4 regions of the Exiguobacterium sp. s168 genome follow, and region 2 is predicted to be linked to each of the others. Evidence: riboswitches for the same ligand, from Rfam matches in the RefSeq annotation. Region 2 holds a riboswitch; each other region holds the start of a gene.

Region 1 (7,908 bases), on a different contig from region 2:
AGTGCAGATCGCGGTGATTTTGATCAGTTCGAACTGCTCAGTCAACGTTTAGGTGTCTCGCTTACTCGTTCCTATGCGCTATTAGCAGAAAGTCAGGAGTGGCTCAAGCAAAAAGAAACACATCTTCAAGAAAAAACGAATTCTGTTTTAGACTAAAAAAGAAGTGCATGTTTTTCTTGATTGAGAAAAACGTGCACTTCTTTTTTTGTTAATCATGAATTAATTTCTTAAGAGATTTACCGATTTCTAAGCTTAAAAAAAGAGCCCGAGGGCTCTTTTTTATAGACGTGGACCAGCTGACTTGATTGCATCTGTCGCACTTTCGAAGCGAAGGAAATTGTGTTGGAATTTCTCAGCAAGCGAACGCGCTTGTGTGTCGTATTCGTCCGGATTCGACCAGACGCGTACCGGATTGAGTAACTCGCTTGGAACACCTGGAACTTCAAGTGGCATATGAAGTCCGAAAATCGGATGTTCTTCTGTTGGAATCGTTGCAAGTGTACCGTTGACGGCAGCATTGACCATCGTCCGGGTATAGGATAGCTTCATGCGGCTACCTGTACCGTAAGCACCACCCGTCCAGCCTGTATTGACGAGATAGACGGTAACACCATGACGATCAATCAATTCTCCAAGCATCGTCGCATACTTTTCAGGCATGAGTGGAAGGAACGGTGAACCGAAGCACGTCGAGAACGTTGCTTCCGGCTCCGTTACACCACGCTCTGTTCCAGCGAGTTTTGATGTATAACCTGATAGGAAGTGATACATCGCTTGTTCTTTCGTCAACTTGCTGATCGGAGGCAAGACACCGTACGCATCAGCCGTCAAGAAGACGATCGTCTTCGGGTGACCAGCGCGTGATGGAACAGCGATGTTATCAATTGCTGTAATCGGATAAGCAGCACGCGTATTTTCCGTCAACGATGTGTCATCGTAATCAGGGTGACGTGTTTCATCAAGAACGACGTTTTCAAGAACCGTTCCGAAGCGGATTGCGTCAAAAATCTGTGGTTCTTTTTCACGTGACAGGTTAACCGTCTTCGCATAACATCCTCCTTCGATGTTGAAGACACCATCGTGTGACCAACCATGTTCGTCGTCACCAATCAATTGGCGGCTATCATCAGCGGAAAGGGTGGTCTTACCAGTCCCAGATAGACCGAAGAACAAGGCAACGTCACCTTCGTGTCCGACGTTTGCCGAACAGTGCATTGAAAGAACGTTTTCTTGTGGCAAGAGGTAGTTCATGACGGAAAATATTGATTTTTTGATTTCGCCCGCATACTCCGTTCCACCAATCAAGACGATTCGGTGTTCGAACGACATGGCGATGAACGTCTCAGAGTTCGTTCCGTCAACGGCAGGATCTGCCTTGAAATGTGGTGCGTAGACGACCGTGAACGGTTCAAAGGCAGCCACTTCAGGATATTCGCGTAAAAAGAGTTGTTTGGCAAAGAGATTATGCCAAGCGTATTGTGTGAGCACACGGACCGGAAGGGTGAAGTGCGTATCTGCACCTGCTGCAGCTTCTGTGTAGTAGAGATGATCGGCTTCGTTCATGTAACGAAGAACCTTCTGCAACAATTGTTCAAATTTGTCTCCATCCATTGGTTGGTTAACGTGACCCCAATCAATGTGAGACTCGCAGGAAGAATCACGGACGATGAACTTATCTTTTGGTGAACGACCTGTAAATTTCCCCGTTTCTACAGATAATGCGCCGTTCTCAGCAAGGACACCTTCTTCGTTTCGAATCGCATGTTCGACAAGTTCAGCAACAGATAGTTGTTTGAACACATGCTCTTTCTTGAGTAGTTCTTCGATATTCAGGACCGTCATCGGCATCCTGACCCCACCTTTCCCCTACGTTGGTTTTGGCTCATCGCATTTAGTATGACACATTTATTATATATGACATACTAAAGGGAGAGCAATCATTTTCTGGTGCTGATTTCTATTTATCTGGAAACGCTTTCAGCATTAACAGTTTAACATCTCTTTCAAAAAGTTTCGACTAGAATTTGAAACCTTGCTTGACAGAGTAGTTACAACTTTATATCATGTAATTCGTAACGGATACTCTTATTCTGAGCAGGTGGAGGGAACAAGGCCCGAAGAAACCCGGCAACCGTCCTACATTAATTCACATATTAATGAGGGAAAAGGTGCTCTCCTGAAGCGAAGTAAACACTTCGAACGATAAGAGGGTAAAGGAAGAACGCACAACCTTTCCCTGACCATTTTTTGGACTTGGAAAGGTTTTTTTCATTTTACCGTCCCACTCAACTAGGGGAAATGAGTACACCGTCAAATTCTTTTTTGGGAGGGTCATACATGACAAACCTTAATCGCCGACTTTTCACGTCGGAGTCAGTCACTGAAGGTCATCCAGATAAAATCTGTGACCAAATTTCGGATTCAATTCTTGATGCAATCCTCGCAGCGGATCCAAACGCACGTGTTGCGGCAGAAACTTCTGTTACAACAGGTCTCGTTCTCGTTGCAGGTGAGATCACGACATCAACTTACGTCGACATTCCAAAAGTCGTTCGTGAAACGATTCGTGAAATCGGTTATACACGCGCGAAATACGGTTTCGACGCGGACACGTGTGCTGTATTGACATCAATCGATGAGCAATCAGCAGACATCGCTCTTGGTGTCGACCAAGCGCTTGAAGCACGTGAAGGTAGCATGTCTGATGCAGAAATCGATGCTATCGGTGCAGGAGACCAAGGTCTCATGTTCGGTTACGCAACGAAAGAAACACCAGAACTCATGCCACTTCCAATCTCGCTTTCACACCGTCTCGCACGCCGTTTGGCAGAAGTGCGTAAAAACGGTCAACTCGACTACCTTCGTCCGGACGGAAAAACACAAGTCACGGTCGAATACAACGAGAACAACGAGCCGGTTCGTGTCGATACAATCGTCATCTCGACACAACACGCAGAAGAAGTCACGCTTGAGCAAATCCAAGCTGACTTGAAAGAACACGTCATCACACCGGTCATCCCGGCTGAATACATCGACGCAGCAACGAAATTCTTCATCAACCCAACTGGTCGTTTCGTTATCGGCGGACCACAAGGAGATGCTGGATTGACTGGTCGTAAGATCATCGTTGATACGTATGGTGGATACGCACGCCACGGCGGTGGAGCATTCTCAGGTAAAGATCCAACGAAAGTCGACCGTTCAGCTGCATACGCAGCACGTTACGTCGCGAAGAACCTCGTTGCTGCAGGTCTTGCAGACAAAGCAGAAGTTCAACTCGCGTACGCAATCGGTGTCGCGCACCCAGTATCAATCGCGGTTGACACATTCGGCACAGGAAAACTTCCTGAAGCGCAACTCGTCGAATTGGTTGCTGAAAACTTCGATCTTCGTCCGGCTGGAATCATCAACATGCTTGATCTCCGTCGTCCGATCTATCGTCAAACAGCTGCATACGGTCACTTCGGTCGTACAGATGTTGAGCTTCCATGGGAGCAAACAGATAAAGCAGCAGTTCTTGAAGAACAAGCAAAACGTTTCGCATAATCAAAAAGTCCGAGAACCCTACGCGGGTTTTCGGACTTTTTTTGTTTACGGGGAACTTTGCAGGAAACGAATGTTTTTTCTAGAAGAGGGTAAAAGTACATGAGTCGATTCGTATGAATACAAAGGGGGGTTCCGATTATGGAAATACGCGAAGCTATTCCAGCTGATGCAGGACGTATTCATGACATTGCCGTCACATCTTGGTTGGATACGTATGCAGAAATCTATTCCGAACGTTCAAAAGCGCATTTCGTGCAGGAGGCGTATCCGCAAGAAGAAGTCGTTCGTGCGATCCGGACGGCGGAAGAAGCACGGGGAGAGTATTTTTATGTCGGAATCATCGACGAGGAAATCGTCGGTTTCATTCATGCTGTTGATGTTGAGGGAACGTGGGAGATCGTTCGTCTGTACGTCTTACCGAAATATCAGCAAAATGGTATCGGGCGACGTCTGATCCGTGAACTCGAACGACAAGGTGCCGTCCCACTCGAAGTCTACGTGGAAGCACGTAACTATAAAGCACGTCAGTTCTTGACCTCATTTGGTTTTGAAGAACTGAGTGAGATGACGGAAGAAGTCTTTGGGCAAGTAGAATCTGTCATTCGTCTTCGCCATGTCGCCTCGTGAAATCCGTCTTGGGACGGTTTCGATTGCGTTTGAAATAAGGTATCGTGAAAAGGAAGTATGAAGTGAAGAGGTGAGTTTGTGGTTGAACAACCAACAGGAATCATCGTATTAGTCTATCCGTTACAACTGCGTGCCCGTCCGAGTGAAGCTTTGATTCGGGTACTCGAACGAGAGTATGAAGTATTGCTCGTCGACGCGCCACGTCGTATCTCGTTTGAAGAACATGGTCAACTATTAAAAGAAGCATTACGTGAAGCCGGAAAACGTAAGCTACCGATTCATATCGTCGCCTGTAGCATGGGCGCACTCGTCGTCAATCGTCTGTTGCAAGAATATGAATTACCGGTCGCCAGTCTGTCGTTCATTTCACCGTTGTTTGATTGGCACCCTTCAAAACAACTCGGAGGCGTCAAACAAGTCTTCGCAAGTGCGTTCGATCGTTTCCGACCTGATGCGCCACTCGGTACGTTACCGTTTGGTCAAAGTACGGAAGATACTGTTCGTATCGGTGAACTGACCTATGCACAGTACCGGGAAATCGAAGAAGAGATCGTCGTACATGACGAGGAACGAAAAAAACTGCCGCGTGTGAACTTGGCTTGTTTTTATGCACCGGACGATCAATTCGCAGACGTCAAGTTGACGCTTGAAGTATGCCGGAAAATGGGTGGCGATCAGATTTACTTACAACGTCTACACGGATTTCCGCATTTTAGTTTCGAACGGTTGAACACACGGTTTGCAGAAAAATTAATGTTGTTCTTTAAGCTTGTGGAAGAATGAAATAACAAAAGTGATGCCTCTAAAAAAAGGCATCACTTTTTTGTGTCCAATCATCCGCGTACTTTTTTCTCGATTGCGATGATGAACGGTGGATGATTTTGTTGATTCAAGAAACGGTACTGAAGAACGGCGTAATCTTGCTGATCAAGGGCTGTCACGTAATCGAGGACAGCGTCGCGCTCTCGTTTTCCTTCCAGGTGACCGTGATAGACGACGAGGACGACAAGACCGCCGGGAGCGAGGACCGGGAGGAGGGCATCGAGTGCTTCGAGCGTCTCTTCACCTGTCGTTGTGATCGATTTGTCGCTTCCAGGCAGATATCCGAGATTGAAGACACCGGCACGAACGGGACGTTGTTCGTCCGAAAGACGGGCACCGACATGGATGTGGCTTTCATGATAAAGGTCGACGCGTGCTAACATTCCGGCTTCGTCGAGACGTCGCGTCGATTCCTCGATGGCTTGTGCCTGGACATCGAACGCAAGGACTCGACCTTCTGGACCGACGCATTCTGCTAAAAACTGCGTATCATGTCCATTTCCGGCAGTCATGTCGACGACGCAGTCTCCGGGCTCGATAACGGACTCGAGTAATTGTTTCGTATAAGGTAGTACACGGGCAAGTGACATGGCATAGACTCCTGTTCCTATAGTCTGTTTTTCTAGTAATGGTTCAGTATGTGCAAGATTCTTTCTGCATTATATCATTTTTTGATTCGTTGACGAAAAGCGAAGTGGCTTGACAGACAAGGGACGGATTGCGTAAAGTGGCAAGGTTGAGAATGAAATAGGAGGACCACAGGTATGCCAAAATTACCAAAAGCGGTCTGGATCCTTGTCCTTGCGATGGCCATCAATACGACGGGATCCTCTTTTTTATGGCCGTTTAATACATTATATATACATGAATATTTAGGAGAGTCGATGACGAAAGCAGGGATGGCGTTGTTCGTCAACTCGGCCTTAGCAATCGTCGGAAACTACTTAGGTGGAAAAGCGTTTGACCGTCTCGGCGGCAAGAAGACGCTCGTCATCAGTGTCATCGGACTTGTTCTGTCTTCCGTCGGCTTGTTGCTGTTTCATCAGACGTACCTCGGATACGTCGCGATGCTTGGATTGATTGGATTCGTCGGTGGGATGGTTTTTCCGACGATCTACGCGATGACGGGTGTCATTTGGCCTGAAGGCGGGCGTCGTGCCTTTAATGCGATCTATGTCGCACAAAACGTTGGTGTAGCGCTCGGAACAGCTGTCAGTGGTCAAATCGCTGCCTTTTCGATTCAGTACATCTTCATCGCCAATCTCGTCCTCTATATCGCCTTTGCCATCATTTTGTTCGTCGGGTTGTCCTGGATTCAGGCACCAGCGCGGATGCATGCGGCCCATGAAGAGACCGAAACGACACGCACGCCCCTTGCACGCGGTGCGGCACGGACGATGTTGCTCGTCTCGATTGGTTATGCCTTACTTTGGTTCGTTTATGTGCAATGGCAGGGAACGTTTGCTGTACACACGAAATCGCTCGGTGTCACGATTTCCGAATACTCGATTCTTTGGACGATCAACGGAGCACTCATCGTGTTCGCGCAACCTTTACTAACACCAATTCTTCGTTGGTTTGGAGATGACTTAAAACGACAACTGATGACCGGTACCGGAATCTTCCTCTTGTCTTATCTGATCGTTCCGTTCGCCGGTGGCTTCAAGATGTTCCTCGTCGCGATGATCATCCTGACGGTCGGTGAGATGTTCATCTGGCCAGCGGTTCCTGCTATGGCGGCGAGACTCGCGCCAATCGGAAAAGAAGGAGAATTTCAAGGGTACGTTAATATCGCTGCTTCAGCAGGACGGATGATTAGTCCGACCGTTGGAGGGTTGATCTACGACTTATCCGGTATGTCAGCGGTCTTCTTGACATTGATTGGATTGATCCTGTTAGCGGGCGTCGTCTTCCTTCGTGCCATTCCTAAAATCACATCATGAGCATCATCTGTGAGACAGCGGACACTTTGATCCGCTGTCTTTTGTTACGTCTTTCGTTCTAAGAACATAAAATAAACATTTAATAATATGGAATATTTCGGCAAAGAAACGGGTACTTTCTAATCAAGAACTTGAAAAGAAAGGTCATATGAACATTGCTTCTTTTTTGACTGGAGGTGCACGAATGGAAAGGTGTCAATTCATCACAGATGCCGCAACTTGGACGACACACGTACAGCAACAGCCTCTTGATATCTTCTACAGTCACCAATACGTCATGCTCAACGCTAGACCGTCTGAGCAAGCGGTGCTATTCCGTTATGAAGGTGATGCAGGAACACTATTTTATCCCTTTTTAAAGCGTCGGATTTTTGATACACCTTATTCAGATCTCATCACGCCGTATGGCTACGGTGGACCGGAAATCATTGGTCAACTGACTGCGACTGAAATGCAGCATGCACGCTTATTGTTCGAAAGGTGGGCAGAGCGAGAATTGATCGTTTCGGAAATGATTCGCTTTAATCCATTGACGGGGAATGAACGCTTCATGCGGGATTGGACGAAAGTCTCTTTCATCCGTCATACGACGAGTATCGATTTACGCCCTTCAATAGAGGACATCATGCAAACATTTCATAAGAAGACGAGAAGTATGATTCGCAAATCGCTTGCCTCTCCTTTAACTGTTAGAACAGGAACACGAGACGACCTATCTGTTTTTGTAGCGTTGTATCATGAAACGATGGACCGGAAGAATGCTTCGGCTCATTACTATTTTACAGCGAATTATTTTGAGCAATTATTTGAAGCAAATCGCCTCTGTGAGCCATTGTTACTGATTGCGGAAATCGACGGAGAACCTGTTGGTGGATACTTCGTATTGCTCGGAAAAGAATATGCCCACGGTCATTTGATTGGTTGTAAGCGGGATGAAGCGAAGGTGTTTCCGAATCAGCGACTCGAGTAC
Region 2 (7,908 bases):
GTTTTGCTGTCTCGTTCTCATGAACGATTGAGTCCTTGATCGGGTTGAAGCCAGCGTCAACGGCGATGCCATTGTTGATGATTGATGCCGCGACGTCCGGTAAGACGCGTGGCGTTTGTCCAGCGACGATCGGAACGATTTTCAGCTTTTTCGGATTCTCGACGATCTTATCGACCGAACCGTTGCCATCGAAGTCGTCCGGTAGCTTGATCAGACCTGCTTCTTGCAGTAACAAGAGGGCGCGTCCCATGTTCGTCGCTTCGTTCGGAACAGCGATTTTTCCGCCAGTTGGAATGTCTTTGACATCCTTGTATTTATCCGAGTAGATCCCCATCGGTGCGATGACAGTCGTCGCAATCGGCGATAGCTTCAAGTTATGTTCTTTCTTGAAAGCGTTGAAGTAGGAAATCGTCTGGAAGGCATTGGCGTCGATCTCACCCTCAGCCAGTGCCATGTTCGGCTGGACATAATCGGAGAACTTGACGAGTTCGATTTTGATGCCTTCCTTCTCTGCTTTTTTCGCGACATAATCCCAAACTTGTGTGTCTGAACCGCTGACACCGAGCTTGATCGTCTTTTCGTCTTCTCCTGATGCTGCGCACCCGGCAAATAAAATCGTCGTGAGTGTTGCTCCAATTGCTACTGCTTTTTTCATGGCTGAATCGCTCCCTTGATTAATGTCTTCTGATTTTTCGTGCGACGATGTTGCCTGTCGTCTGTAAGCCTTGGACTAAGATGACGAGAATCCCGACCGTGATGATCATGACTTTCGTATCAAACCGTTGATAGCCGTAAGTAATTGCTAAGTCACCCAAACCGCCACCACCGATGGCGCCTGCCATCGCCGACGCCCCGATCAAGCCGACCGTCGCGATCGTTAAGTTCAGGATGAGTGAACCGAGTGCTTCCGGTAGGAGGAAGCGGAAAATCGTTTGAAACGGTGTCGCGCCCATCGCTTCTGCTGCTTCAAGAACGCCTTTATCGACTTCGAGTAAAGAACTCTCGATCAGACGCGCCATGTACGGTGCAGCGTAAAAGACGAGCGGAACGATTGCGGCTTCTGTTCCGATCGATGTCTGAACGATCAAGCGCGTCAACGGGATGATCGCGACGAGTAAGATGATGAACGGAATCGAGCGGAAAATATTGACGATACTGTTGAAGAACGTGAACAACGGAACATTTTCAAGTAACGCTCCTTTTCGCGTGACGACAAGCAGGATACCGAGTGGTAAGCCGATCAAGGTCGAGAACAAGAGCGAAACGGATACCATCGTCATCGTCTGCAAGAATGCTGTCCAGATATCACTGTAGTTAACTAGCATCAGCGAGCACCTCCTCAACGGTTACCTGCGCCTGATCGATGTAGTGTAACGCTCGTTTCACTTCTGTCGTCTCACCGATCAGTTCAACGAGTAATGTGCCGAACGGCGTATCCTGCAACTCCGTGATGCTACCGTGCAGGATATTGACATCGACGTCGAAGCGTTTTGCGACTTGCGATAAGAGTGGTTGTCCGGTGTGATGTCCAAGGAAGTGAATCTTATAGATTGGATTCGCATTCCGGGACTCGATCAACTGACGAATCGACGCTGGAATCTCGTCATGCATGACGGAGCGAACGAAATTTTTCGCTGTCTCAGTCTGCGGGTTTGAAAAGACATCAAAGACCGTTCCTGACTCGATCAACTTTCCAGCTTCAATGACGGCGACCCGGTCGCAAATCTCCCGGATGACGCCCATCTCGTGGGTGATCAAGAGAATCGTGATCCCGTACTCGGCATTGATCCGTTTTAATAACTGAAGAATATGATGTGTCGTCTGGGGATCAAGTGCTGACGTCGCTTCGTCACATAAAAGGACGGAAGGTTGCGTCGCGAGTGCCCGGGCGATACCAACGCGCTGTTTCTGCCCACCCGACAATTGATCCGGATAATGATCTGCTTTGTCCGCGAGATCGACGAATTCGAGTAACTCCGTCACCCGGCGGCGAATTTCGTCTTTCTTGACGCCTGCGAGAACGAGTGGTTTCGCGACATTCGTAAAGACCGTGTTCGCATTCAACAGATTGAAGTGCTGAAAGATCATCCCGATCCGTTGTTTTGCTTGGCGTAACTTTTTCGGAGACAGTTGCGTTAAATCTTCCCCATCGACCGTCACCGTTCCTGACGTCGGTCGTTCTAACAGATTGACGCAGCGGAGCAGTGAACTTTTTCCGGCACCGCTAAAACCGATGACCCCAAAGATTTCACCTTTTTCGATCGTCAGGTCGACACCGTCGAGCGCTGCAATCGTCTGATCTTTCGTGACGTACGTTTTTTTGACTTGATGAAATGCAATCATTCCGTTTTCCCCCTTCATTCAACAAAAAAGGTCCCTTCTTGAGAAACAAGAAGAGACCTGGATCCGCACAGTGGCAGAATCCACTCCACTCATCTCTCAGACATCTGTCTGATGGAATTGGCACAGTGCTCATAATGAGTCTGTTGCCGAGGTTTCGTAGGGCCAGTCCCTCCACCTCTCTGGATAAGTATTGCGGTATGAAATTCGTATGTGTGTTGTTGTGTTGTTGCTTATGTCGTAAAACTAATTTTTACATTACGGGTCGAACCTTTAAAAGTCAACCAACTTTTCAAAAATAATCCATTTGGCGCATATCGATGGATGAACAAGTTATGAGTTAGCTTACTGAACGGATCATGATTCGTCAAGAACGATTTGACAAGTCATTTTCGGTCGTGCTACCATCGTTTCAATGATTAATCCGACAATTCCAATATGATATTTATCAAGAGTGAACGAGAGACCTGGCTCTATGACTTCACGGCAACCTGCAATCTGTAAGGTGCTCCGACCAGCAAAGCGCGGCTTTGGATGATACGGTGAAAAACTCGTGGGCGTCCAAGCAGTGACGTCGACGAGTTTTTTTCATGAATGGAGGAAAAATAGTAATGATGAACTATCCTGTATTGACTGGTGCTGAAGCATTTTATCTTCAAGGTGGACCGATCGGCATTCTAATCTGTCATGGTTTTAACGCCACTCCGCAGAGTGTCCGGGACGTCGGTGAGGCATTTGCTGCCGAAGGTTTTACCGTCTATGCCCCGCGCTTACGTGGACATGGAACGAACGTCCGCGAGTTTGAACAATCGACTGCTCGATGTTGGAAGCAAAGCCTGCAAGACGGCTATGAACGTTTACAAGAAACATGCGATCAAGTCTTCGTCATCGGTCAATCGATGGGTGCGACGCTTGCGTTGTCGCTCGCTGCTGACGGCATTCCGTTTGCCGGCATCATTACGATCAATGCCGCACTCTCCGTTCCATCCTATGAAGCACTTTCGTTCGAGGACGGTCCACAGTACTTACCGGAAGGGGCACCGGACATTAAGCGAGCAGCCTTCGAAATCATTTATGACCTCGTTCCGAGCCGTTGTGCGTTCGAACTCGTCCGTCTAATGGATGAGACAAAAGGACGCCTCGGATCCATTCTCCTGCCGACATTGATTCTCTACTCGGCGACCGATCACGTCGTTCCGCCGTCGAGCTCGGATTATCTGCACCAGCACATCGGGACGAATGATAAACGAATCTACTGTCTCCTCAACTCGTACCACGTCGCGACCCTCGATCATGATCAGGATTTGATCGTGCGTGAGACGATTCGTTTCATCGAACGCTCGAGTCGTTTCTCACAGGAAACGGGATAAAAAAAAACAGCTATTCGTCTTCACTTAGAAGCGAACAGCTGTTACATCAAAGGACGACCATCATCGGTTCGTCTTTTTTGTTTATCCTTTTTGGTGTTGCATCGTTTGGAGCGGCTTCGGCTTTCCTGGCACTTCATGGCAGTGGCGGCACCGTGGCTCATACGATTCTGAAGCGCCGACTAAAATGATCGGATCATCATAGTTCGCTGGTTTTCCATCAATCAAACGTTGTGTCCGGGAAGCCGGATCGCCACATGAGAGACAGATCGCCTGAAGTTTCGTCACAAATTCTGCGCGCGCCAGTAATTCCGGCATCTTGCCAAACGGCTCTGCCCGGAAATCCTGATCGAGTCCTGCACAAATGACGCGTTTTCCGTCTTGCGCAAGTGCTTCGATGACTTGAACGATCTCATCATCAAAGAATTGAACTTCATCAATTCCGACAATTTGTGTTTCTTCCGCTACTGCTGCATAGAGATCACGACTCGTCGCCATTGGAATCGCCACGACGGAATTTCCGATGTGAGAGACGACATGCTCTTCATGGTACCGGTCGTCGATTGCCGGCTTGAATACTTGAACGGGCAGTTTGCCGTACTGTGCCCGTCTGACACGACGAATCAACTCTTCCGATTTCCCGGAAAACATACTACCACAAATTACTTCGATCCAGCCGTACTGATTTATTACATGCATCATCGTCCGACACCGTCCTCTAAAAATAGTCACTTTAACGAGTATAGCTCGAAACGGTATTGAGAAAAAGGGTTGACTTCCGGAAATCAAAATTCATTTTTTCTTTACCTAGAATTTTTGTCCTTTCATTCCAACCTTCATCCATTTCCTGTACACTAAAGAAGAAGATTCTCGCGAAAGAAGGTGTCCCCGATTCATCATCTCTTACATGACATTCTGCACCAATATGGCGCCCTTGGTCTTTCCGTCCTTCTCGCAGGTGGTATCGTGGGATTGCCGGTTCCTGATGAGACCTTGCTCGTCCTGTCCGGTTTTTGGATGCATCAAGGCAATCTACCGCTGTTCGGTACGATTCTTGCCGCTTACGCTGGCAGTTGCATCGGAATGACGATTAGCTACGTGCTGGGCTTAAAACTCGGCATGCCCCTGTTGCATCGCGTCGGACCAAAGATGCGCATCTCAGAAAAACACATTCTCTCCGCTGAAGCCGGATTTCGTCGTTACGGCAAATCGGTCTTGATCATCGGTTACTACATACCTGGTCTTCGCCAACTCTCTGCTTTTTTTGCAGGTGTTTCAAAAATGCCGTTTCGCATTTTTGCGAGTTACGCGTATACAGGTGCTTTGATTTGGGTCAGTGTGTTCTTGGGCGCCGGCTACTTTGTTGGTCGTCATATCTCGTTCCATAAAGTCGTCGACTACATCTTGGCACATCCAGATGCCATGCCGTACTTGATCGGGATCGTCGGCGGGATTGCTTTCTCGTTCGTCTTAAAGACGTACCTTACGTACCGTTCGCAATTCAGCCTATACAAAAACAGCCTGCTTCCGTAATGGAGGCAGGCTGTTTTTTAAGAACCGGCAAGTAATTACTTGCGGCCGTATTTTTTGTTGAAGCGATCGACACGACCATCTGCCGCGTTGAACTTTTGACGACCTGTGTAGAATGGGTGCGAGTCTGAAGACACATCCACACGGATGAGTGGGTACTCGTTACCATCTTCCCAAGTGATCGTTTCGTTCGAAGAACGAGTAGAACCGCTTAAGAATTTGTACTCAGTCGTTGAATCCATAAATACTACTTTGTTGTAGTTAGGGTGAATTCCTTGTTTCATGGTTGATTTCTCTCCTTCCGCCCTGGTCCATTTGCTGAGCCAGAGTAAGTTACCTTCCTATACTAAACGATTTTTTTACGCGTCGCAATAGTTATTTTTCCGTCGTTGCTTCCTTCTTGACGGTACGCGGTTTAGCAGGTGCACGTCGGACCGTCTTCTTCTTTTCTTTCTCAAGTTCAGCAAAAAATTCTTCATTATTTTTCGTGTCGCGAATCTTACGCAGGAACGTATCGACGAACTCGTTCGACTCGTTCATCGTCCGACGAATCGTCCAGAGCGCATCGAGTTGCTCTTTCGGAAGCAAGAGTTCTTCCTTCCGCGTACCTGATTTGCGAATGTCGATTGCTGGGAAGATTCGGCGTTCCGACAGCTTACGATCGAGATGTAGCTCCATGTTTCCTGTTCCTTTGAATTCCTCATAGATGACGTCATCCATGCGGGATCCCGTCTCGACGAGTGCCGTCGCAAGAATTGTCAAACTGCCACCATGTTCGATGTTTCGCGCCGCACCAAAGAACCGTTTTGGTTTGTGGAACGCTGCTGGGTCAATCCCCCCTGAAAGCGTCCGTCCGCTTTGCGGCACTGTTAAGTTATACGCACGAGTCAAACGCGTGATCGAATCCATCAAGATGACGACATCTTTTTTATGTTCGACAAGTCGCATCGCCCGTTCAAGGACAAGTTCAGAAATCCGCACATGGTTGTCCGGTGTTTCGTCGAACGTTGAACTGACGACGTCTGCTCCCGGAACTGAACGCTCGATGTCAGTTACTTCCTCTGGTCGCTCATCGATCAATAGAATGATCAGCTCGACATCCGGATGATTCTCTTGAATCGAGTTTGCGATTTCTTTGAGGAGTGACGTCTTCCCTGCTTTTGGTGGTGCGACGATCAAACCGCGTTGTCCAAACCCAACTGGTGCAATCATATCCATGACACGAACCGATAAATGACGCGGCTCTGTCTCAAGACGCATTAAACGATCCGGATAGATCGGTGTCAGCGCCGGGAAGAACAAACGGTTACGCGCTGTATCCGGTGCTTCGCCGTTGACGGCTTCCACACTAAGTAACCCTTGGAAACGTTCGTTTTCCTTCGGTGGGCGTACTTTACCTGTGACGACATCACCATTACGTAGATTGAAGCGTCGGATTTGAGAAGCGGCGATATAGATATCTTCAGAGGATTGGGAATAATTGATAGGGCGAAGGAAGCCGAAGCCACCATCGTTTTGCATTTGTGGATTACCAGGGATGACTTCAAGTACCCCTTCGAGGAAATAAAGACCTGTTGATTCCGCCTGTGCTTTTAGAATCTTGAACATCAACTCACGCTTACGGGCTTCCCGATATTGCGGGACATTCTTCGTCTTTGCGATTTCATATAATTCTTTTAATGTCAGCTGGCTCAATTGAGCCAAAGTATAGGAACGTTCAGGTTTATCTTTTTTATCAGTTGTTGGCATGTTTTTCACCTATTCTTTATAAATTCAACTGCATTCAGCATACTTCCATACATACATCAGGAGGTATGTAATTTCTTTCGTGAACTAAAGGTATCATATTTTTTTAAATTCGTCGTCAACAATCCTTTGCGTTTCTTACTTTGTAATATTCAAGGATATTATTTCAGTTATGTTACAAAAGCATCTATTTTGTCTTCTAACTGAAAAAACGTTTTTAAGGGCGCACATGCTAAGATATTCCTGCAGACAAAATTCTTACACAGTTGTAAGGTTCACTGCTTAATTACACACTTAATGATTTCATCATATAACTTACGGACGCAACACAGTACATTAAAACGGAGGAATTCTTAACATGAAACGTTTTCTAGCATCGATCGCGACAGCAGCCTTAGTGGTTTCAGGTTTTACATCAGTGGGTACAGGTAAAGTTGAAGCAGCAACAGTCACGAAAGTCAAGATCACGGACAACGGTCTTCGTGTTCGGACAGCTCCTTCTACGAAAGCAAGCATCGTCGGGAAAGTCAACGCTGGTCAAGTCTTTACATACAAAGGCAAATCAGGCAGCTGGACAAAAATCTCATACGGCGGTAAAACACGTTATGTCTTCTCACAATACACAAAGACATACAAATCATCTTCAAGCGCTAAAAAATCAACAAGCACATCTTCTAAACGGACGAAAATCCTGAACGAAGCAGCAAAACATAAAGGTACACCATACGTATGGGGCGGAACAACGACTCGTGGATTCGACTGCTCTGGTTTCACAAGCTACGTTTACAAGAAAGCGGCTGGTAAAACATTGCCACGTACGTCTTCTTCACAATATTCTTCTTCTAAGAAAGTCCGCGTTTCAAGCGTACAACCAGGAGATCTTGTCTTCTTCTCACACGGTAGCGGCATTCAACACGTCGGGATC
Region 3 (7,908 bases), on a different contig from region 2:
GTACACGATATAGACGAACGCCGTGATGTAAAACGTCGCGGACGTGTTCCCCGCACTCAGCAGTAAAGCGATTCCCGGTCCGATCGCTGCTGCGATGTTGATCATCGCGTAACGGATATTGAAGACGAATAATCGGTTTGCTTCGTCCGTCGTATCACTGATCAAGGCACGAGCGGATGGCTCGAAGATTGAGCGACAGACACCGTTCAAGGCACTGAGCGTAAAGAACGCCCAGAACGTCTCGACTTGTGCCAGCGCAATGAAGACGATCGCGAACCCAATCGTTCCGGCGAGCATCATCGCCCGGCGACCATACCGGTCCGACAATGTACCGCCGATGAAGCTCATGACGAGACTGGCGATCGCTGAGATACTGAGGACCCAGCCGACATCGACCGGATCGAATTTCAAAACGGTCGTCATGTAGATGGCGAAGAACGGCATCGTGATGAACGTTCCGAGACGCGAGAAAAACGTTCCAAACAAGACCCCGAGTGTCAACGGATGCAGTTGACGAATGCGTTGCATATGATTCCCCCTAACCCCTGTTTCAGACAAATGAAAAGCATCCTTCCATTATATAGGAAGGATGCCGGATTCGGTGAACTTATTTACTGACTGGAACGACTGCACCTTTGTACTTGTCGAGGATCCAATCTTGGTTTTTCTTCTCGTGCAGAACATCAAGAAGTGCTGTGACACGTTTGTCTTTTTCATCGCCGTCACGTGTAACGATGATGTTGACGTATGGTGACGACTCATCTTCTGAAGCGATTGCGTCTTTCAACGGGTTCAGACCGTTATCGATCGCATAGTTCGTGTTGATAAGAACGGCGTCGCCTTCATTGTTTTTGTAAGCTTGCGGAAGCAGCGATGCTTCGATGTTCGTCTTGAACTTGAGTTTCTTCGGGTTCTCCGCGATATCACCGAGTTGTGCATCTGTCGTTTTACCGTCTTTGAGCTTAATCAATCCTTCGTTTTGAAGGAATGTCAAGACACGACCGCGTTCCGCGACGTTTGAGCTCGTCAGAATCGTTGCACCGTTTGGCAACTTATCGAGTGACTTGTATTTCTTCGAGTAGATACCGAGTGGTTCAACATGGACGCCACCTGCGTTCGCGAACTTATACGATTTGTTTTCTTTCTCTTGTTGCTCAAGATACGGTACGTGCTGGAAGTAGTTCGCATCGATTTCTTTTGAAGCGAGCGCTTTGTTCGGAAGTACGTAATCTTGGAACTTCTTGATTTCAAGCTTGTAACCTTTTGCTTCATATTCTTTTTTAACGTGCTGAAGAATCTCAGCGTGCGGTACGTTTGAAGCACCGATGACAAGTGTTTTGTCGTCGCTGTCTGATCCTGATGATTTTTCGCCACATGCAGCAAGACTAATAGCTAAGACGGATACAGCAGCAGTACCTACGAATTTTTTCCAAGTTTTCATGAATGATTCCTCCAATATGATTAAGTTTCGAATTAACGTTTATCGATCGCACGGATCAGCAAATCACCAATGATTTGGATGACGAAGACGATCGCTAAGATTAAGAGTGTCGCAATGACGATGACATCGTTTTGAGAACGCTGGAATCCTTCGATAAAGGCCATGTCCCCAAGTCCACCTCCGCCGACTACTCCGGCCATTGCCGTATAACCGACAAGTGAGACGAGTGTGACCGTGATACCAGAAACGATGGCAGGCAACGCTTCCGGGATTAAGACTTTATAGATGATTTGGAACTTCGTCGCCCCCATCGATTCAGCTGCCTCGATGACACCTTTATCGACTTCACGTAACGCGAGTTCAACCATCCGACCGTAAAATGGTGCAGCACCGAAAATCAGTGCCGGTAATGCTGCCGTTGGTCCGAGGAACGAACCGACGATCGCTGTCGTAAATGGAATCAATAAGATCAGTAAGATGATGAACGGAATCGAACGGAAGACGTTGACGATCAAGCTCAACACTGAATAGAACGCCCGATTCTTGAACAATAACTCTTCGTTTGTCGCATACAATAGTAAACCAATGATCAAACCGAGAACGAATGTTGAAAACCCAGCGATTGCCGTCATATAGACGGTACTGCCTGTCGCTTCCCACACCATGTCCCAATCTAGGTTGTCAAAGAATGAAATCATCGGTGATCCACCTCCACTTCAACATCACTGGCTTGAAGCTTCGTGATGACCGCTTGTGTTGCTTCTGTTTCCCCGATCAACTGAATGAACAGTGTACCGAGTGCCCCTTCCTGTGATTGACCGACGTTTCCGCCGATGATGTTGAACAGGACCGGTGAATCCTTCATGACTTCCGCGAGGATCGGGCTTTCCGCTGTTGATCCGACGAACGTCAACTGAACGATTTTTCCGGTTGGGTACCGTTCGCGTAGTTTCGCGAACGTCAACTCGTTTTCCGAAGGCGACGTCAATTGTTTGACGAACTCCTTCGTCATCGCTTGCTTCGGATGACGGAAGACCTCTGCGACCGGTCCTTGCTCGACGATTTTACCGGCTTCCATGACGGCGACCCGGTGACAGATTTTTTGAATGACGTGCATCTCGTGTGTGATCAAGACGATCGTCAGTTTCAGTTTTTCATTGATGTCAACGAGTAACTCAAGGATTGAGTCCGTCGTCTTCGGATCGAGTGCACTTGTTGCCTCGTCACATAAGAGAACGTCCGGGTTCGATGCCAGTGCCCGAGCGATACCGACACGTTGTTTTTGACCACCCGATAATTGTGACGGATAGGCTTTTTCGCGTCCGTCCAAACCAACGAGTTGGATCAGTTCCGCTACCCGTTCCTTGCGGTGTGCTTTCGGGAAGCCACCGAGCTCGAGTGGGAACATGATGTTCTCTTCAACTGTTCGTGACCACAATAAGTTGAAATGTTGGAAGACCATCGAGACATTCTTACGGACGCCTCGTAATTCCTTTGGTTTTAGTGATGTCATCTCAACACCATCGATTTGGATCGAACCACTCGTTGGTGCTTCAAGCATATTCAGCAATCGGATCAAGGTCGATTTCCCTGCTCCGGAATAACCGATTATTCCAAAAATTTCACCGCGCTCGATTGTCAGATCGACATTCGCGACGGCTTCGACCGCTCCGCGCTTTGAGCGATAAATCTTTCCTACGTCTTGTAAACGAATCACAACTGTCCCTCCTAAAATAAAAAAAGTGCGCGCGTTTTAGAGCAAACGCGCGCACTTTTCAGTACACAAAACCATTTGCTCTCATCTCCCAGACTTTTGTCTGCTGGAATTAGCACCACTTCGGATTAGATCCGCGGTTGCCGGGTTTCATCGGGCCAGTCCCTCCACCACTCTCGATAAGAGTTTCGGTATTAAGTTTGTAGAATATATTCTGAATATTAGCAGGGGTTATTTTTGTTGTCAAACAGTTTTTTCAGAAACTTTTTCGAGGAACGTGAAAGCACGCGTTAAGTCTTCTTTCAAATCTTCCGCGTCTTCAAGTCCAACTGAAATCCGGACGAGACCGTCTGTGATGCCGAGTTCTGCCCGACGCTCTGCTGGGATCGACGCGTGCGTCATCCGTGCCGGAACGGAAATCAGACTCTCGACGGCACCAAGACTCTCAGCAAGTGTGAAGAAGTGTGTCGCCTCGACGAGTTTTTCTGCATTCGCTGCTGAACCAACATCAAAGCTGATCATCCCACCAAACCCAGTCGCTTGTTTCGCTTGGATGTCGTGACCAGGATGCGATGCAAGTCCCGGGTAGAAGATGTTTGAGACAATATCTTGCGCTTGTAGGAACGCAACGAGATCATGTGCTGTCTCTTCGATCGCATCCATCCGGATACCGAGTGTACGAAGACCACGGACGAGCAAGAAGCTGTCTTGCGGTCCAAGTACGCCGCCTGTCGAGTTTTGGATGAAGTGAAGCTCTTCGCCGAGCGCATCATCTTTGACGACGACAAGTCCAGCGACGACGTCCGAGTGTCCGCCGATGTATTTTGTTGCACTGTGCAAGACGATGTCTGCACCAAGCGCGAGTGGTTGTTGATGATATGGAGTCGCGAACGTGTTGTCGACGACGAGTTTAAGATCGTGACGTTTGGCAATCGTTGCGATGGCTGCGATGTCCGTTACTTTCAACAACGGGTTCGTCGGTGTTTCGACGTAGACGATCTTCGTGTTGTCTTGGATCGCTGCTTCCGTCGCTGCAAGGTCCGTCGTATCGACGAATGTCACTTGGATGTTGAACTTTGGTAAGACGCGTTGCATCAAGCGGAACGTACCACCGTAGACGTCATCCGTCATGACGATGTGGTCGCCAGACTCAAGCAAGTGGAAGACGGCATGGATCGCTGCCATCCCAGAACCGAAGGCAAAACCACGTGCGCCGCCCTCGAGATCCGCAATCAATCGTTCGATGCTCGTCCGTGTTGGGTTCGCTGTCCGTGAGTATTCGTATCCGTCCTTAAGTTGACCGATTTTATCCTGCTTGTATGTGCTTGTTTGATAGATCGGAGGTGTGACGGCTCCTGTTGCCCGGTCGACACCTGTTCCTCCATGAATCAATGCTGTCTTCTTACGCATGAGTTTCGTCCACCTTTTCAAAGATTTGTTGGCTTAAGTAGCGTTCGGCACTGTCTGCGAAGACGGTGACGATCGTACTGCCGGGGTGACGCTTCGCGATATCAAGCGCAGCAACGAGCGCTGCACCTGCTGAACTACCAACGAGTAATCCTTCGCGAGCAGCGAGTGTATGAACCGCGTCAAATGCATCGCGGTCAGAAATCGTATGAATCTCGTCGACGAGTTCACGCGGAACGAGACTTGGCCATTTCGCTGTTCCAATGCCTTCTGTCTTATGCGGACCGGCTGGACCACCATTTAAGACGGAGCCTTCCGGTTCGACGATCGCTGCTTTTGTACCGAGACGTTGTTTTAAGAAGTCCGCTGTTCCGGCGAACGTACCACCTGAACCACAACCGGCAACGAACCAGTCGATGTGCGGCAAGTCCGCAATCAGCTCAGGACCGAGTGTCCGCTGATACGTGACTGGGTTCTCTTCGTTTTCGAATTGTAACGGAACGTAACTGTTCGGAATTTCCTGACCGAGTTCTTTTGCCCGGTCGATAGCCCCTTGCATATCGAGTTCAGTCGGCGTGTTGACGACGGTTGCGCCGAGTGCCCGCATCAACGTCTGTTTTTCCTGACTGAATTTTTCCGGAACGACACAGATGACTTGAAGATTGTATTTTTTAGCGGCGAGCGCCAAGCCGATGCCGGTATTCCCGGCTGTCGGCTCAATGATCGTACCGCCTGGTGTCACATGTCCGTTTTCGATTGCTGCATCAACGAGTTGAATGCCAAGGCGGTCTTTGACGCTGCCCCCAGGGTTCATCCATTCGAGCTTCGCCAAAATGCGCGTACCAGCAGGCAAATCGAATGAAGTGATCTCGTAGAGTGGTGTGTTTCCGACGAGGTCGCGGACGTTGTTCGCGATCATCCGAAGACGATGTCCCATTCATCACGACCGGCAAGCATTTTCTCGGCATAGTGCTTCGCTCCTTTGAGGTCATGTGCGCTCGCAAATCCACATTGGACTTCGTTTTGCGCTGGAATCTCCTCTGCTGCGAGGACGTCTTTCAACGTCTTCTCAACGAGTTCGCTCATTTTTTCGACCGAGTCAAAGTTCATCATCGCCATGTAGAAACCTGTTTGGCATCCCATCGGCGAGACATCGATGACATCATCCGAGTAGTTGCGGATGTTCTCAGCAAGTAAGTGCTCGAGTGTGTGCATCGCACGCATCGGCATTTGCTCAACGTTTGGTTGCGTGAAACGGATATCGTATTTGACGACTTGGTCGACTTTACCTTCTTTATAACCCGCGACGCGGATATAGGGTGCTTTGACTTTCGTATGATCCAGGTTAAAGCTTTCGACGTTCATTTTTTGAAGTGCCATGATTTATTCCCCCATTTTCTCGGCTTCTACGAGCCAGACGAAGTGATTGTATTGTATAAATTTAACAGTGAACCCGCGTGATGTAAACAATTCTTCCATGACTGGAATCAACGGGTAGAATTCGCGTTCGAGATCTTCCACTAACGCGTCGAACCCTTGAGCACGTGCTTCACGGATCGTTTGCTGGCGTGCTTCTTCTGAGACGAACATCGTATCCGCGTAGACGATTTTTCCGTCTGCCGGTAAATGTGATGCCATCAGTTCGATTGCTTCTCCCTTTTCCTCATCTGTTAGATGATGAAACGCATACGTCGAAACGAAACTGCGTGCTTCCTTCGCTTCGAACGAGAGGAAGTGACCATCTTGTACAGCAAGCGACGGAATCTTTTCCGTCAGGATTGCCCGCATCTCCGGACTTGGTTCGACGGCGAGTACGGAGTCGTGACGTGCCAGAAGACGTTGTGTCAGGTTCCCTGTGCCTGCTCCGAATTCAATGACCGGCGACTGCGCTTTATCCGCTACTGTATTCAAAATCTCATCGTATCGACGAAAAACCTCTTTATACTCCGGATCATGTCCGGTTACTGTCTCGTCATACGTCGATGCCCATTCTGTGAAAACATCCATAAAACGTACTGTCATGCCTTGTCGTCCTCCATCTCACCAGTTAATTCCGAGTAATCGGATATGAATTAAAGTAATTTTCCATATTCGCATTGTAGCAAGGAGATTCTATCCTGGCAAGCGACCGGCTCAAAAAACTTCCAGAAAACAAAAAAAGGCGTTGCCGGCGAACCGACAACACGAATAATGTGGTTAGAAATGCTACGAAGGAAAACCCAGCTCCATTCGGAATTGTTCGCTCTTCCGCGTGGAGGACGGCGCCTGTTCGACATGATCGCCAGCTTACGTTCACTTCCTGATCGGTCCTTTCGATCCACCACCCGTTCATTGCACCGCTTCGTCTTTGGGGGACGACTTAAGGGGGAACAATACACCGGCTTAGGATGGGAGAAAGGGTTCAGGACTTGAATCGTATTGAACAATCATCTCTGCTAGACTTCCTATAATGCATTTCTAGAAGTTGTTATGAATATACCATTCATATTTCTGCGTTGTCAACGGATTATTGTAAATATTTCGACAATTTAACAAAAAGAAAAATCCAGTCGGACTTTTCTTACCGTTCTTGACAGAAAGCAAAGACGTTTTGAACGGACTGGAAAGCATAAAGTCGCTCTACGACTTGGTTTTCTTCAATTCGCAACAACGCAGGAACACTCATGACACGGGCTTCTTCTAAGAAATCCGGAATGAAATTCCCGTTCGCCTTCTGAATCGATTGACCTGATTCCGTCGCTTCGACGATATCGAGCATACGTTCCGCAATGGCGCATGTCCCGCACATCGGTGCATAGACATACAATAGCCCGTTTTCTGGGACGGTCGTGACCTCTTGCATGACGGTCGCTCCTTTCTTCGTGGTATCTGTCGTCAGTATACAAAAAAAAGAGAGCGGACGAAACGCAAGCGCCTCGTTCACTCTCTTTTCGTTAAGTATTACTCGTTGATCATCGATTTGTACGCTGCAGCGTCCATCAATGCCTCGACTTGTGAAGCATCTTCGATTTCGATGTCGACCATCCAAGCGCCTTCGAATGGTGACTCGTTGACGAGTTCTGGGGAATCCGAAAGGTTTTCGTTGATGGCAACGACTTTACCAGAGATCGGTGCGTATAATTCCGAGACTGTCTTGACCGACTCGACTGAACCGAATGGCTCGTTTGCTGAGATCGTATCCCCGACTTCAGGCAATTCGACGAAGACGATATCCCCGAGTTCGTGTTGCGCGAAATCCGTGATTCCGATGCGCGCCTTGTTTCCTGATACTTCGACCCATTCATGTTCTTCCGAATAGCGTAAGTTGTCTTTTACTTGACTCATTTCCGATTCCCCCTGTGGACTA
Region 4 (7,908 bases), on a different contig from region 2:
GTTTGTTTCTTGGAATAAGACTGTTGCCATGAGATAATTCCTCCTTTTAATGAATGGATTGACGGCATGATTGCAACGTCAACGTGTAATTGAATAAAAACTCGAAGGCTTCGAGGTGTTTCTTTGCTTCAAAGGCGGTCGGTGCCCAGACTGTGATCCCGTGATTGCGGATCAGGACGGCACCACTGTCTGCTGTGACATGCGGTGCAAAAGCAGCGGCAAGTGTCGGGATGTCCGCATGATTTGGAATGATCGGCACCGTGACCGTTGCATCTTCTTCCCACTTACCGAGTGCCTTGATGATTTCCTGTCCGGAAAAGGTGATACTGCCTTGATCGCCATAGAGTTCCGAAATCACATTGTTCGCAATCGTATGGACATGCAGGGAACAACCAGCGTCCGTTCGATTGAACACCTCGACATGGAGCAATGTCTCAGCGGAAGGACGCCCGGATTGCTCACCGATTAATTGACCGGTCGCATCGACATGAACGAAGTCGTCAGGAGTCGTCTGCCGTTTATCTTTTCCGCTTGCCGTCACAAGGAATTCAACCGGAACACCGGACGTCCGAATGGCGAGATTGCCACTCGTACCAGGGAACCAATCGCGCGCCGCAAGCTCTTGTTTGATGGCGCGTAGCTCTTCATACCGTCGCATGAATGTCATGTTGTCACCTCCGTTCGTGTTAAATCATGAACGATATCGTGGAACGTCTCAAACGGTGTATAGGCGATATCGTTTTCTTCACACAACGTGATCAGATAATCACGGGCATAGACACGATCTGCTTGTTTCGCGAGTTCGAAGTCCGTCACCGAGTCGCCGATGACGATGATGATGTCACCGTCTTTACGCAATGTCCGGGCAACGGATGTTTTACAACAGCCGCACCCGTTCGTGCAATGGGCATCGCAGGCGTTTGGCCAATCGATATGGACGAATGGACCACTGAAATCGGCGACGTTACAGTAAATCTGTTCTTGTTCAAGGAATGGCGCTAAGATTGGTTCGACGAAAAAGTCCATTCCACCGCTGACGATCGAAAAATCGATTCCTTGACGACGACTGTACTGAAGTAACTCCGAAAATCCGTCGCGAATAACGGCGCGCTCCAATAAAAAGTCAAGATAAGACGTTTTCCCATCAGATGACAGAAGTGCGAACATTTGCCCGACGCCACTCTGAATCGATAGCGTCCGGTCGAGTACGCCGCGTTTCAACGGTTCGAAGTCACTCGCTGGCGCAAATGCCTGCATGAGTGCGATGATGTTATCCTGCGTCGTCACCGTACCGTCGAAGTCACAAAGAATCCGTACGGTCATGACTTGATCCCCCAAGCGTCGAGGGCGATCCGTAATTCTTCATGACGCGATGCTGCCGCCGATAGGGATTCATTTGCGAGTGCCGCATCGAGTGCCTGACGGAAAGCAATGACACCAGCCGCAGCACCTTGCGGATGACCATGTACGCCGCCGCCGGCGTTGATGACGGAATCGATACCGAAGTCCCGTACGAGTTGAGCGACGAGTCCAGGATGAATACCAGCTGAAGGAACCGGGAAGATCGATTTCGTCTGACCGAGACGGGTCGCTTCGACCGCGATGCCACGAGCGACATCCTTTGGCAAAGCGACATTGCCGTAAGGAGACGGGAATAGCGTCAAGTCTGCTCCAGCAGCACGCGGTAATGTGCCGAGTAAGACAGGAGCTGCGACTCCGTGATTCGGGCTAGCGATCAACGCACCGCTATATGCTGGATGATTGAAGATCGGAACGTTGATTTCCGGATCACTCGCCAGTTCGCGTAAGACGTCGAGTCCGTATGTGAAGGTATTCAGCAAGAATGCGGTCGCTCCAGCATCAATCAATCGCTTGGCTTGATCCTTGAGCGTAAAGACGGGACCACTGAGTGTGATCGCATATAACGCACGTTTACCGGTCCGGTGGAAGTGAGCATCGATGACCTCACGTCCGATTCGTGCCCGGTCAATCGTCGGTGTCAACGGATTGTCGTATAGGATCTCATCGTCTTTGACGAGGTCAATCCCACCAGCGAGTTGTCCTTCGAGTTGATCACGAAGGAACGATAAATCCCGTCCGATGACTCCTTTGAAGATGCTCATTAATAATGGGCGATCTTCGACACCGATCAAGGAGCGGACCCCTTCGATCCCGAATTTCGCACCTGGAAAGTCCGACGTAAATGTATCGGGTAATAGCAATTCCGTTAGTTTGATTTCACCGTCGAGTGAGAGTTTCCCGAAGACGGTCGTCAGAATCGCAGAAAAGTCGCGCGACACGTTATGTTCCGGATAACGAATCGTGATATATCCTTTGCCATCGCGCTCTTCGGTATGTACGACTTCCCCTTTGAACGAGGCGAGTTGTTGTTGTTCGAGATGATTCAGTTCCGTCCAAGAACCGACTGTCAGACCAAGCGCGAGTTGTTCAGCGCGTTGCTCGAGTCGATCACGGGCAGTCAATTGATAAGTAGCAGTGATATAAGCCATGTCTTTCCTCCTTCAACAAAAAAATGGTCTCTCGTCAGTGACAAGAGACCATGAATAATTCGAACGTGGACTCTTATCTGTCAGCTTAGTAGCTGCAAGAATTAGCACCGTGCCAAAAGGTCGGTTGCTGCGACATCGTAGGGCTTGTCCCTCCGTCTGCTCTTGATAAGAATTGGATGAAATTGTGAAATCTAATTGCAATTTTTACATGAGAATCGTCACTTGTCAAATTATTTTTAGAAAATTTATTTTTTTGAAAATACTCTTTCTATATATGGCATGAAAACGATATCGATTTCTGCTTGATTTCGATTTGACAGCGAGGAAGTCGATTGCGTAAGATTCAAATCAATATCACACACGACAACTACATACGACTCTTATCGCGAGTTGGCAGAGGGAATTGGCCCGATGACGCCGCAGCAACCGACCACTAGGCACGGTGCTACATCCAACAGACGTTTCGTCTGAGAGATAAGAGGACGCAGTGACTTTCCTGCGCCTCTTTTCGATGACGAAAAGAGGCGCTTTTTCGTGTATTACATTAGGGGGAAACTGAGATGACATACAAAGCATTCACAGAACAGGACGCGATTGAACGGGTCCGCTCATTAGGACTGATCGGCGACGGAGCCGTCGAAGCAGAAGAGATTGGCGATGGGAATCTTAACCTCGTCTTCCGAATTCGAGAAGGTGAACATCGATTGATTCTAAAACAAGCACTCCCGTACGCAAAAGTCGTCGGTGAGAGCTGGCCATTATCGCTCGAGCGGGCGTGGATTGAGCAATCCGCACTCCGTGAATTCGCCCGGCATGCCGTGCCGTTCGTACCACGTGTTTTTCATGCTAGTCACGAAGAGGCGTATACGGTCATGGAAGATCTTTCACATCTGACGATCGTTCGGACTGGACTGCTCGCGGGTGAACAGTATCCGTTGCTTGCGGAACATATCGGTTCTTATCTCGCTCGGACTTTATTCCATACATCGGACTTTGCGCTTGGTCCGGTTGAAAAGAAACGTGTTGCTCGAACGTACTACAATCCAGATTTGTGCGATATCACAGAAAAACTGATCTTCACAGATCCGTTTCATGACGCGGAGACGAACGAGATTGAAGCCGGACTGGAGGAAGAAGTGGCACGTCTTTGGGCAGACGATGAGTTAAAACGCGAAGTCGCAAAACTCGAAGCACTCTTCATCACGAAAGGGGATGCGTTGCTACACGGCGATCTACATACAGGAAGCATCTTCGCTTCGGCGACGGAAACGAAAGTCATCGATCCAGAATTCGCCTTCTATGGTCCATTCGGATTCGATGTCGGGCAATTCATCGCCCATCTTTTCTTCGCGGCATATCCAGATTACCCTACACGACGTGACGCAAGAATCAAGGACATCGATACGTTCTGGCTGACGTTTGCTTCAACGTTCCGTGCCTTATGGGAACGGGAAGCCGTCGAACCATTCCAGGCATCGGGACTTGTTGATGATGTACTGAGTACGATTTTACAGGATGCCCTTGGCTTTGCCGGTTGCGAATTGATTCGGCGGACGATCGGTCTCGCACCAGTCGCTGATTTAGAATCAATCGATTCAACGACGGAACGCTTAGAGCGAAAACGTCACGCCCTCCGTCTAGGAGCAGCGTTAATCAAACGTCGGACAGAATGCCGGACATTTGATGATTTACGAAACTTTGACGTAACGGAGGAGTTAAGCCGATGAGTGCATTTGTTCAAAGTATCCGTTACGAAGACCGTGTCTTGACGATTCTTGATCAGACACGTCTACCGCAGGAAGAACACTATGAAGTCATTACTGATCTTGCGCAAGCAGTTGAGGCAATCAAACAATTGCGTGTCCGGGGCGCACCTGCGATCAGCCTATTCGGTGGATTCGTACTCGTTCAGGAAGCGTACCGGTTTGAAGCAGAACTGTCGATCTATAAGCAAGCTTTGCTTGAGACATCAGCGACGTTACTCGCGACACGACCGACGGCCGTCAACTTACGAAATGTCCTCGATCAATTGAATCCAATCATTCAAGACGGAACGTCGGTAGAAGAGATCCGTGAACGGTTGGAAAAACGAACAGTCGCCTTATATGACCAGGATGCGCAGACGTCACGTCAAATCGGGATTCATGCGTTGGAGTTGTTCCAGTCAGGCGAACGGATCCTAACGATTTGTAATGCTGGATCGATTGCGACTGCTGCTTACGGAACGGCACTTGCGCCGTTCTATATCGCAAAAGAACGTGGCATTGAATTATCCGTTTTTGCGAGTGAGACGCGACCGTTACTGCAGGGGGCACGGCTGACAACATGGGAGCTGCAACGTGCCGGCATCGATGTCACATTGATCACGGACAACATGGTCGCTCATACGTTGAAAGAAAAACAAATCGACGCGATCATCGTCGGTGCTGACCGGATTACACGAAATGGGGATACAGCGAATAAAATCGGAACATTCCAATTGGCATTGCTCGCGCAAGCCTTCGATATTCCGTTTTACGTCGCGGCACCACTCTCGACGTTCGACTTCTCGCTCGTTTCCGGTGAAACGATTGAAATCGAAGAGCGTGCTCCGCAGGAAGTGACGGCAATCCAAGGTGTCGCGACAGCACCAGCGGGAGTCGCTGTCTTCAACCCAGCGTTTGATGTCACACCACACACATTAATCACGGGCATCATCACGGAACTCGGTGTCATCACGCAACCAAATGAAGAAACGATTGAACAATTAACAGGGCTTCAACCCCTCGGATAAGGAGATATGTCATGAAAAAATTAGCTTACGCCGTCCTAGCACCGGCACTGTTACTAGCGGCTTGTGCGAATGGAGAAGCGACGACGACGAAGGTCGTCAAGGATGTACCAAAAGGGGTTCAATCGGACGTCAAGATCGCCGTCATCCGCAACCTGGCATCGGACGACCATACGAAACAATTCCTTGATGGCGCACGAAGTGAAGGGGAAGCACTCGGCTTTAAAGTCAGCACGTTCATTTCAGAAGGGAACGACGTCAAGTTCAAGGAGCTTGTCGCGCAAGCGATTCAGCAAGATTATGATGGGCTCATCATCTCGCACGGCAAGGAAGACTACGCCTATGACATGATCAAACCGGCGGTCGATAAAGGACTGAAGGTCGTGACGTTCGATACGGTCACGAAGAAAAAAGGAACGGCGCTAAAAGGTGTGACGGAAACGTTCCAAAACGATCATCAACTCGCGAAGCTATCGCTCGATGAAGTGACGAAGGTGACGGACAAAAAGCCGGTCCGTGTCATCAAACTGTGGTTCGGACCAGGTTTTGCCCCACTCGATCGTCGTCAGGAAATCTATAAGACGTACGAAGCAGATGGCAAAATCAAAACGCTTGAGACGGTTGGACCGACAAACTTCCAAGACGTCCAAGGGGATATCGCAACGAAGATGAATGCGATTCTCGCGAAATACCCGAAAGGAAGCATTGATGCGGTTTGGGGAGCATGGGACGAAGTCGCAAAAGGGGCATACAAATCGCTTAAGGATAATAAACGTCAAGAAATTCCGTTGATCTCGATCGATGTCTCGAATCAGGACATCAACTTGATGCGTGAAAAGGGCAGTAACTGGGTCTCGACGAGTGCGGTAGATCCATTCTTGATTGGACAAACGGACATGCGATTACTGGCTAAGAAAATTGCCGGCGAGAAGACGCCGGATAGCTTTGATCTCGACGCAAAACTCGTGGAGCAGAAGGCGTTGAAGCAGGATACGACGATGTACAATCTCGATACGATCATCAAAGGTTGGAGTACGTCGGATAAATTCAATGAGCCGTGGATGGACCGGTTGCGTGACGTCCATAAAAAACAATGACGTCTACCAATCATCACTTGAAGATGACTGGGATTTCATTGGCGTTTCCAGGAGTGCAAGCCTTAAAACAAGTCTCGTTTGAAGTGAAATCCGGTGAAATCCACGCGCTTGTCGGTGCGAATGGTGCCGGTAAGTCGACATTGATGAAAGTCTTATCCGGAGCGGAAACGGCGGACGAAGGAACGATCCGTCTCGACGGGAAGGAGTTGTCCATCACGTCACCGCGTGATGCGAAACAGATTGGGATCGACCTCGTCCAACAAGAGGTCGATGTGGCGCTTGTCCCGTATTTGACGGTCGCTGAGAATATCTGTCTCGATCTGTTGACGGACGGAACGATGACTGGCTTCGTATCCCAGCGCCGTTACATACAGCGTGCCAAGGAAGCGTTAGCGACATTACAGGCGGATATTTCCGTCAAGACACGCGTCGAGGAGTTGCGGCTTGCTGAAAAGCAACTCGTATTGATTGCCCGCGCCCTCGTCCAAGAACGCCGTTTTTTGATTTTGGATGAACCAACGGCACCGCTCAGTCAGGCGGAAACAAGCCATCTCTTTTCAGTCGTGCGTCGTTTAGCCGAACGAGGGCTTGGGATCATCTTCATCTCGCATCGTTTACAGGAACTATATGAGATTTGCGACTCCATCTCGGTCATGCGCGACGGTCAACTCATCTCGCGACATCTTTTGACAGACATCACGAAGGAAGCTGTCGTTGAGCAAATGCTCGGGCGTCAGCTTACGTCTGTTGCGAAAACGTCACGGGTAAACGCGACGAACGTACTGACGGTCGAGAGTGCCACGAATGCGGACGTCCACGATATTTCCTTGACGGTTCAAGCAGGTGAAGTCGTTGGTATCGCGGGGCTTGTCGGTGCCGGTAAAACGGAATTATGCAAAGCATTGTTCGGTGATCGCCCGTTTCAGGAAGGGGAGGTTCGTATAGGTGGAAAAGCCCATCGCCTTCGCGATCCACAAGCTGCGATTCAAGCGGGCATCGGTCTCGTTCCTGAAGAACGGCGAAAAGAAGGAATTCTTGTTGCCGATTCTGTCGCAGAAAACCTGACAGCAGCGGCAGCTCATGATTTCGTCAACCGCTGGGGGCTGATGGATCGTCGCAAAGAAGCAAATCAGGCATCGAAATGGGTCAAGGAGCTCGGTATCAAAGTGGCAGACGTGAAACAGGAAGTAGGTCAACTATCCGGTGGGAATCAACAAAAAGTCGCCATCGGAAAATGGTTACTGACCGATGTTTCTGTACTCGTCTTGGACGAACCGACAAAAGGTGTCGACGTCGGAGCCAAACAAGACATCTATCGTCTGATTGACGGACTCGCGCAACAACAAAAAGGGATCCTTTACGCGACGAGTGAATGGGATGAACTTTTGACCGTCACGGACCGAATCTACGTCATGTTCGATGGACGGATCGTCCATGAAACGAAGACGGCGGATACATCAGAAGAAACCTTGTTGTGGTATGCGACAGGAGGAGGGCAACGATGAATGAGGTAGTATCAAAACAAACGAAC

What was found. A riboswitch is a leader RNA that binds a small molecule or an ion and turns the genes downstream of it on or off. The one in region 2 is predicted to bind S-adenosylmethionine.
Positions count from the first base shown of each region.
Region 1: linked by a shared signal. The riboswitch ahead of metK (methionine adenosyltransferase) and the one ahead of KNQ15_RS06420 (alpha/beta hydrolase) in region 2 are both predicted to bind S-adenosylmethionine.
Region 3: linked by a shared signal. The riboswitch ahead of KNQ15_RS03610 (methionine ABC transporter ATP-binding protein) and the one ahead of KNQ15_RS06420 (alpha/beta hydrolase) in region 2 are both predicted to bind S-adenosylmethionine.
Region 4: linked by a shared signal. The riboswitch ahead of mtnK (S-methyl-5-thioribose kinase) and the one ahead of KNQ15_RS06420 (alpha/beta hydrolase) in region 2 are both predicted to bind S-adenosylmethionine.

Region 1 covers NZ_JACSNE010000002.1:252,431-260,338, reverse strand. The annotation lists gene KNQ15_RS02695 (EAL and HDOD domain-containing protein) at 1-156, shown strand, start outside; gene pckA (phosphoenolpyruvate carboxykinase (ATP)) at 280-1,848, opposite strand; SAM riboswitch class I at 2,083-2,209, shown strand; gene metK (methionine adenosyltransferase) at 2,338-3,546, shown strand; gene KNQ15_RS02680 (GNAT family N-acetyltransferase) at 3,685-4,173, shown strand; gene KNQ15_RS02675 (alpha/beta fold hydrolase) at 4,252-4,956, shown strand; gene mnmM (tRNA 5-(aminomethyl)-2-thiouridylate-methyltransferase MnmM) at 5,007-5,606, opposite strand; gene KNQ15_RS02665 (MDR family MFS transporter) at 5,760-6,938, shown strand; gene KNQ15_RS02660 (peptidoglycan bridge formation glycyltransferase FemA/FemB family protein) at 7,123-7,908, shown strand, end outside.
Region 2 covers NZ_JACSNE010000007.1:65,193-73,100, forward strand. The annotation lists gene KNQ15_RS06405 (MetQ/NlpA family ABC transporter substrate-binding protein) at 1-655, opposite strand, end outside; gene KNQ15_RS06410 (methionine ABC transporter permease) at 675-1,325, opposite strand; gene KNQ15_RS06415 (methionine ABC transporter ATP-binding protein) at 1,315-2,343, opposite strand; SAM riboswitch class I at 2,430-2,533, opposite strand; SAM riboswitch class I at 2,783-2,884, shown strand; gene KNQ15_RS06420 (alpha/beta hydrolase) at 2,952-3,710, shown strand; gene KNQ15_RS06425 (thymidine kinase) at 3,792-4,406, opposite strand; gene KNQ15_RS06430 (DedA family protein) at 4,590-5,240, shown strand; gene KNQ15_RS06435 (type B 50S ribosomal protein L31) at 5,276-5,521, opposite strand; gene rho (transcription termination factor Rho) at 5,613-6,986, opposite strand; gene KNQ15_RS06445 (C40 family peptidase) at 7,342-7,908, shown strand, end outside.
Region 3 covers NZ_JACSNE010000003.1:170,767-178,674, reverse strand. The annotation lists gene KNQ15_RS03625 (MDR family MFS transporter) at 1-528, opposite strand, end outside; gene KNQ15_RS03620 (MetQ/NlpA family ABC transporter substrate-binding protein) at 608-1,441, opposite strand; gene KNQ15_RS03615 (methionine ABC transporter permease) at 1,474-2,139, opposite strand; gene KNQ15_RS03610 (methionine ABC transporter ATP-binding protein) at 2,136-3,158, opposite strand; SAM riboswitch class I at 3,237-3,341, opposite strand; gene KNQ15_RS03605 (bifunctional cystathionine gamma-lyase/homocysteine desulfhydrase) at 3,399-4,565, opposite strand; gene KNQ15_RS03600 (PLP-dependent cysteine synthase family protein) at 4,558-5,481, opposite strand; gene KNQ15_RS03595 (S-ribosylhomocysteine lyase) at 5,478-5,942, opposite strand; gene KNQ15_RS03590 (class I SAM-dependent methyltransferase) at 5,946-6,584, opposite strand; gene KNQ15_RS03585 (thioredoxin family protein) at 7,123-7,404, opposite strand; gene gcvH (glycine cleavage system protein GcvH) at 7,503-7,886, opposite strand.
Region 4 covers NZ_JACSNE010000013.1:52,379-60,286, forward strand. The annotation lists gene KNQ15_RS09385 (1,2-dihydroxy-3-keto-5-methylthiopentene dioxygenase) at 1-30, opposite strand, end outside; gene KNQ15_RS09390 (methylthioribulose 1-phosphate dehydratase) at 47-667, opposite strand; gene KNQ15_RS09395 (2-hydroxy-3-keto-5-methylthiopentenyl-1-phosphate phosphatase) at 664-1,323, opposite strand; gene KNQ15_RS09400 (2,3-diketo-5-methylthiopentyl-1-phosphate enolase) at 1,320-2,510, opposite strand; SAM riboswitch class I at 2,581-2,682, opposite strand; SAM riboswitch class I at 2,888-2,991, shown strand; gene mtnK (S-methyl-5-thioribose kinase) at 3,071-4,237, shown strand; gene mtnA (S-methyl-5-thioribose-1-phosphate isomerase) at 4,234-5,283, shown strand; gene KNQ15_RS09415 (sugar ABC transporter substrate-binding protein) at 5,295-6,377, shown strand; gene KNQ15_RS09420 (sugar ABC transporter ATP-binding protein) at 6,374-7,882, shown strand; gene KNQ15_RS09425 (ABC transporter permease) at 7,879-7,908, shown strand, end outside.